DNA from 2 places in the Vibrio sp. Vb1554 genome. Region 2 is predicted to be linked to the other one. Evidence: predicted binding sites of a transcription regulator. Region 2 holds the regulator's gene; the other holds the start of a gene.

Region 1 (3,715 bases), on a different contig from region 2:
CTGTATGAGTGAAGTGGAACGCAGTTTTGTGTGGTTTCTGCAGTCTCGAGCGCTAGTTTTGAGCCTCTTCATTCACCAAAGCTCCTTTTGTTCGATATTAGAAAATCTAGTTATGTGACAGAGTTTAATTGTTTGAGGTGTCACTTGTTCCAATTTTGAAAACAGGACGACTTTGAATACAAGTTTAGTCTCACTGAGTTCAAGAGAGAGGGGGACTAAATTTCTGTTAAGGCTTTGATCTACCTGAATGCTAGCTCAGTTTTATCTTGGTGAGATTGCTAACCTGTTTGGGTTCTGAACGCAATCACCCTAAATGTATCTTTCTCATTAAAATACAAACTCGCTCATTGCTAAGTATTGTGGAAGTTTAGCTTTGATATTTGCGAGGAGCCTATATTGCCAAGAGAAGAGAAGAGAAGAGAAGTGATAAATGGGTAAATTAAAAGGCTCGTCTATGAATACTATCTATCGGCAATAGTTAGTATCTATGAAAATGCAGCGTAGCGATTCTTAGTATATTTGAAGGTATATCAAAGAATAAGGAGCACTCGTCCTTGAAGGGGAGTCTGAAAATTAGTTATGAAAAAAGCAGCTAGGTAGCTGCTTTTTATTTATTAAGTTACGTGTCTTTAAGAGTCCACTGGCTCCGTATGTTCCGGAGTGGTTATTGCTTGGTTGTTCTCTTCCATCTTCTTCTCTTCTGCTTTTGCTTTTTCAATCATTGGGGTGATTGTTGAGCCTTGAATGAGGATAGAGAAAACAACGACGGAGTAGGTCATTACAAGAATAATCTCTTTTACATCGATTAACTTATCTTGAATCACCCAAATACCAGATGGAATAGAAAGTGCCATCGCTAGTGCTAGGCCTCCGCGTAAACCGCCCCACGTCAAAATACGCACTGACCATGGATTATATTTTCTGTAACGTTTAAAGCCTATGTAAGAAAGAAATACACTTAGATAGCGAGCTGCTAGTACAAGAGGGACTGAAATAGCCATCATGATCCAGTCTTCTTTGTGGAATTCAAATAGCAGCATCGACATACCGATCAGTAGGAATAACACGCCATTCAAGAATTCATCAACAAGCTCCCAAAAATGGTCAAGGTGATCTTCACTCTCTTTTGAAAAGCCAATAAAGCGTGTCCAGTTGCCAATCATAATACCGGATACAACCATTGCGAGTGGGCCTGATACATGGATGTATTCAGCAAATGCGTAACCTGCTGTTGGGACACCAATGGTAAGTAACAATTCCATTGAGTGATCATCGGTGGCACTGATCAAGTAGTGGAATAGCAAACCGAGGACGAAACCATATGCGATACCACCGATAGCTTCTTGGATGAAGAGTAAGGTGACACTACCTACAGTTGGTGCCTCAGTGCCAAATGCAATCGTAAATAGAGTGACGAAGATAACCAAACCGAAGCCATCATTGAAGAGCGATTCTCCTTCAATCTGAGTGGAGATACGTTTAGGAGCATCGAGTTTTTTCACAATAGCCAATACAGCGATTGGGTCAGTTGGCGATATTAGAGCACCAAATAGTAAGCAGTAGACCAAATCAAATTGGATGCCAATTAACTGACAAAACCCATACAGCGCAAATCCAATAAAGAACGTAGAAAACAGTGTAGCTCCAAGGGCTAAAACAGTGATCTCCCACTTCTGATCTTTAAGGTTCGGGAGTTTGATGCCTAGTCCACCAGCAAATAGTAAGAAGCCAAGAATGCCTTTGAGCAAGAAATCTTCGAAGTTAATCCTTGTGACCGTCTCCGTCGCAATTTCGGTGAGATGGAACCAGTTGTTTTGACCCGCAATTAAGATTAGAAGTGAAAGCACCATTGAACCTGCGGTAATCGCAATGGTGGTTTGCATCTTTCCTATCTTGCTGTTTACAAAAGCAATTAGCATCGCAGCTGCGGATAGAAAACATAAAGTATGATAGACCGACATAGAGCTCTCTATTTGTAACATTTTATGAATGGAATTCTCGGCTGATGCTGCTTAAATAGCAAACATTTTTTCGTGATTATTTTGTAAGTTAAGAAGGAGATAAAATAATCATTAATTCCACGTTTAGACGTCTAGACTCCTGAAGTTTGTGTGATAGGATGGAAAGATAACTAAAGGAATGAGGCTGTACTGTGGGAAGTAACGTAAGACAACAGATTGAAGCTCAATTGAAGCAACGTATTCTTTTGATTGATGGTGGTATGGGAACCATGATTCAAGGGTACAAACTTGAAGAGCAAGACTATCGAGGAACGCGCTTTGCGGATTGGCATTGTGATCTAAAAGGTAACAACGACCTGTTGGTTCTAAGTCAGCCTCAACTTATCAAGGACATTCACGCTGCATATTTAGAAGCGGGTGCAGATATTCTCGAAACCAACACGTTTAACGCAACAACCATTGCGATGGCTGACTACGAGATGGAAAGCCTAAGTGAAGAAATTAACTTTGCTGCTGCCAAGCTTGCACGTGAAGTTGCAGACGAATGGACCGCAAAAACACCCGATAAACCGCGTTATGTCGCAGGGGTTTTAGGGCCGACGAACCGCACTTGTTCTATCTCTCCTGATGTAAACGACCCTGGATATCGAAATGTTTCTTTCGACGAGTTAGTTGAGGCTTACTCTGAATCGACTCGAGCGCTGATTAAAGGTGGTTCTGATCTTATTCTTATCGAGACCATCTTCGATACGCTTAACGCTAAGGCTTGTTCATTTGCTGTTGAAAGTGTGTTTGAAGAGATGGGTATTGAGTTACCTGTGATGATCTCGGGGACTATTACTGATGCTTCCGGTAGAACATTATCCGGTCAAACCACAGAAGCGTTTTACAACTCATTACGTCATGTTAAACCGATTTCGTTTGGTTTGAACTGTGCACTTGGCCCGGATGAACTGCGTCCTTATGTTGAAGAGCTCTCGCGTATATCAGAATCTTTTGTTTCCGCTCACCCAAATGCTGGGCTTCCGAATGCATTCGGCGAATACGATTTGTCGCCAGAAGATATGGCTAAGCATGTTAAAGAGTGGGCTCAAAGTGGCTTTTTAAACTTGATTGGTGGGTGTTGTGGTACAACTCCTGAGCACATTCGCCAAATGGCACTCGCGGTTGAAAATATCGCCCCTCGTCAATTACCTGAACTTCCCGTTGCTTGTCGCTTGTCTGGCCTGGAGCCACTCGCTATTGATAAAGACTCTTTATTTATCAATGTCGGTGAGCGTACGAATGTAACCGGTTCTGCGCGTTTTAAGCGCTTAATTAAAGAAGAGCTGTACGATGAAGCGCTCGATGTGGCTCGTCAACAAGTTGAAAATGGCGCTCAAATTATCGATATCAACATGGATGAAGGCATGTTGGATGCACAAGCTTGTATGGTTCGCTTTTTAAACCTTTGTGCGTCAGAACCTGAAATCTCAAAAGTACCAATCATGGTTGACTCTTCCAAGTGGGAGGTTATTGAAGCCGGTCTTAAGTGCATCCAAGGCAAAGGCATTGTTAACTCGATCTCTCTCAAAGAAGGCAAAGAGAAATTCGTTGAACAAGCTAAGTTGATCCGCCGTTACGGTGCGGCTGTGATTGTGATGGCGTTTGATGAGATTGGGCAAGCAGATACACGTGAGCGCAAAGTAGAAATTTGTACCAACGCTTACCGAATTCTTGTTGATGAAGTGGGCTTTCCACCAGAAGACATCATT
Region 2 (3,715 bases):
GAAGCGTACGACTGTGTAGCACTGGGGCAGCTAAGCGAGCAAGTTCACTGGCTTCATCCAATCGAAGTAACGGTAATAAACAAGCGTCAGACACCAAACGTGGATCGGCACTATAGACACCAGCAACATCACTCCAAATCGTGACAGTACTGACTTCAGCAAGCGCGCCTATGACCGTTGCAGAATAGTCAGAGCCGTTACGACCAAGTAGAATGGTTTCTCCTGCCTCGTTCTGAGCCATAAATCCAGTAATTACCACACGTTTATGGTTATGCTGCGCGAGGATCTCTTTAATTAAAGGGTATGAACGAGCGCGATCAACCTCTGGTTGAGTTCCCGCTTCTGCACGTAAAAACGCTCGTGCATCTTGTGCAACCGCAGGGATAGAACGTTGAGATAATAACGCGGCCAATAGGCGAGCAGACCATACTTCTCCGTGTCCCAGTACCGCAGATTTTTGCGCATTAGTGAGTGGTGCAGTCAGCTCCGAGAGAGTACTGAACTCATCATGTAATAAAGCTAACAGCTCTTCTTTTGCTTCACTCTCCAACAAGCTTTCTATTAGCTCAGTTTGAAACTGTCTTAAGCTTTGAAGCGCTTCATGCGCAATTCGGCCATCTTTATTTAACCCTTCCAAAAACTCAATCAAGCGGTTAGTGGTTTTTCCTGCAGCAGAGACGACCACCAGATCATTTTCTGTCGAATACTCCTTGAGAATACCCACAACGCGTAAGTAGCATTCTGGGTTTGCTAAGCTACTGCCACCAAACTTATGCAGCTGACGTTGTACAGTCATTGTTATCGTCTCCTATTACTGGGTAGCTTTAGCGAACGCTTGTTCTAAATCTGTGATGAGGTCTTGTGCATCTTCCAAACCGACAGACAAACGCAATAGTTGATGAGAGACCCCAGCCTCCGCCAGCGCCTCCTCACCCATTGCACGGTGCGTCATGGATGCTGGGTGGCAAATCAAACTTTCTACACCACCTAATGACTCTGCTAATGAAAACAGTTGGAGCTCTTTCACAAACACCTTTAACTGTTCAAACGAACCAGCAAACTCAAAACTCAACATAGAGCCAAAGCCCGTTTGCTGCTTTTTAGCGATGTCATGACCTGGATGTTCCGGCAGGCTTGGATGATAGATAGTTTTAACTAACGCTTGTTTCTGTAGGTAAGCCAGTACCTGCTGTGAGCTCTCTTCATGTACTTTCATACGAGCACCAAGCGTACGAATACCTCGCAGCGTCATATAACTATCGAAAGGTGTGCCCGTTGCACCAATACAATTGCCCCACCATGCAAGCTCTTCTGCATGCGCTTCTGTGTTGGTGATGATTACCCCACCAATTACGTCCGAATGACCGTTGATGTACTTTGTTGTGGAGTGGATAACAAAATCCGCACCTAGCTCTAAAGGTTTTTGGTACACGGGTGTCAAAAAGGTATTGTCCACCGCAACTAACGCGCCGACTTGTTTCGCTTTTTCACAAGTAGCTGCAATATCCACTACGCGAACCAGAGGGTTTGACGGAGTTTCTAGCAAAATGAGTTTTGGTTTTTGTGCCAATGCAGCATCTAAAGCCTGTTCGTCTGATTGATCGACAAACTGAACCTTAAAATCGCCTTTGTTAGCTCGGGTATTAAAAAGACGATAGGTACCACCATAACAATCGTGAGGAGCAATAATGAGATCATCTGGGCCGAGAAAAGCGGAAACCCATAAATTTAATGCCGACGTACCGCAGTTAGTAACAACCGCTCCTTTTCCAGACTCAAGTTCAGATAGCGCACTTTCCAACAGTCCGCGGTTTGGATTACCAGATCGTGTGTAATCATACTTGGGCACTTCACCAAAAGCAGGAAAACCATAGTTAGTGGAAAGATAAATAGGTGGAACGACAGCATGATATTGGCTGTCTGATTCAATACCAGTGCGTACTGCAATGGTCGCAGGTTTGCGAGTGCTCATGGGTGTATCCTTTCACGGGTAATGACTTCTAAATAGGAATGCGCTATATCTAATGAGTAACATAAAGTGATCAACACGCTTCCTTTGCTGTTATGTTCACTTTACTCGTCAAAAAATGAGACGTCAACACTTCTAGACGTCTATATGTCTTTGCTTATGGCGGTAAATGCAGCTAAAATCAGCACCTAAATTATTTTTAACCGATTACATAAATGAAGGTGTGCAATGGCTGACTGGAATGGCGAATACATTAGCCCATATGCAGAGCACGGCAAAAAAAGCGAACAAGTAAAAAAAATTACCGTCTCTATCCCGCTAAAAGTTTTAAAGGTGCTAACTGATGAGCGTACTCGCCGTCAGATCAATAACTTACGCCATGCAACCAATAGCGAATTGCTATGCGAGGCATTTTTGCACGCGTACACAGGTCAGCCACTTCCGACAGATGAAGACCTTCGTAAAGACCGTCCTGATGATATTCCAACAGAAGTAAAAGCGCTGATGACGGAAATGGGCATCGAATTTGAGTCATTCGACGAAGAATAAAAAAGCCTGATAAGAGGTTTCAGGTAATGACTCTTGCCTCGAGCCAAATGAATGACATAAAAAATGGGACGCAATAGCGTCCCATTTTTGTGTATCACACCTGAAAGATATATTACTCTGCCATGTAGTTTTCAGGCATCTCGATACGAGCTACACCTGAATTAACCGCCGCCTGAGCAACCGCTTTTGCAACACGCGGTAGCAAACGTGAATCCATTGGTTTTGGAATAATATAGTCCGCACCAAACTCTAGCTTATCAACACCTGCAGCCTTCAATACGGCTTCAGGTACAGGCTCTTTTGCTAGCTCGCGAATCGCCTCAACGGCTGCAAGTTTCATTTCATCATTGATTTCACTTGCACGCACATCAAGAGCACCACGGAAAATGAATGGGAAACACAATACGTTGTTAACTTGGTTAGGATAATCACTACGGCCAGTACCCATGATCAAGTCATCACGAACTGCGTGAGCAAGTTCCGGCTTGATTTCAGGATCCGGGTTAGAGCATGCGAACACGATTGGCTTATCAGCCATCAACTTCAACGCTTCCGCTGGCAACAGGTTTGGACCAGATACACCTAGGAACAGATCTGCACCTTCAATTACGTCTTCTAGTGTGCGCTTATCTGTATTGTTCGCAAATAACTGCTTATATTCATTAAGGTCATCACGACGAGTGTGAATCACACCTTTGCGATCTAGCATGTAGATTTTTTCGCGCATTGCACCGCATTTGATCAGAAGCTCCATACACGCTACAGCGGCAGCGCCAGCGCCAAGACAAACAATTGTTGAATCTTCAAGTTTCTTACCTTGAAGTTCGATTGCATTCAGCATACCCGCTGCCGTTACAATAGCAGTACCATGTTGATCATCGTGGAATACTGGTACATCACAACGCTCAATCAAACGTTTTTCAATCTCAAAACAGTCTGGTGCTTTAATATCTTCAAGGTTGATACCGCCAAAAGTGTCTGCAATGCTCGCAACAGTATCCACAAATTCATCGATCGTGCGGTGCTTAACTTCAATATCAATAGAGTCAAGACCAGCAAAACGCTTAAACAGTAACGCTTTACCTTCCATCACAGGCTTAGATGCAAGTGGACCTAGGTTACCTAGACCTAGAATAGCGGTACCGTTAGAAATAACAGCAACCATGTTCCCTTTTGCAGTGTACTTGTACACGTTAT

What was found. The regulator MetJ, encoded in region 2, represses methionine synthesis genes. The targets are predictions, from matches to a motif close to TTAGACNTNTANANGTCTAA.
Region 1: a site for MetJ is predicted at 2,085-2,104, ahead of metH (methionine synthase). Genes of this name have one in related genera too.

Annotation. Positions count from the first base shown of each region.
Region 1 is NZ_JAWPOJ010000050.1:13-3,727, forward strand. It holds gene R8N28_RS22785 (cation:proton antiporter) at 630-1,961, opposite strand; gene metH (methionine synthase) at 2,153-3,715, shown strand, end outside.
Region 2 is NZ_JAWPOJ010000032.1:1,622-5,336, reverse strand. It holds gene R8N28_RS20025 (bifunctional aspartate kinase/homoserine dehydrogenase II) at 1-796, opposite strand, end outside; gene R8N28_RS20020 (O-succinylhomoserine (thiol)-lyase) at 812-1,972, opposite strand; gene metJ (met regulon transcriptional regulator MetJ) at 2,198-2,518, shown strand; gene R8N28_RS20010 (malic enzyme-like NAD(P)-binding protein) at 2,631-3,715, opposite strand, start outside.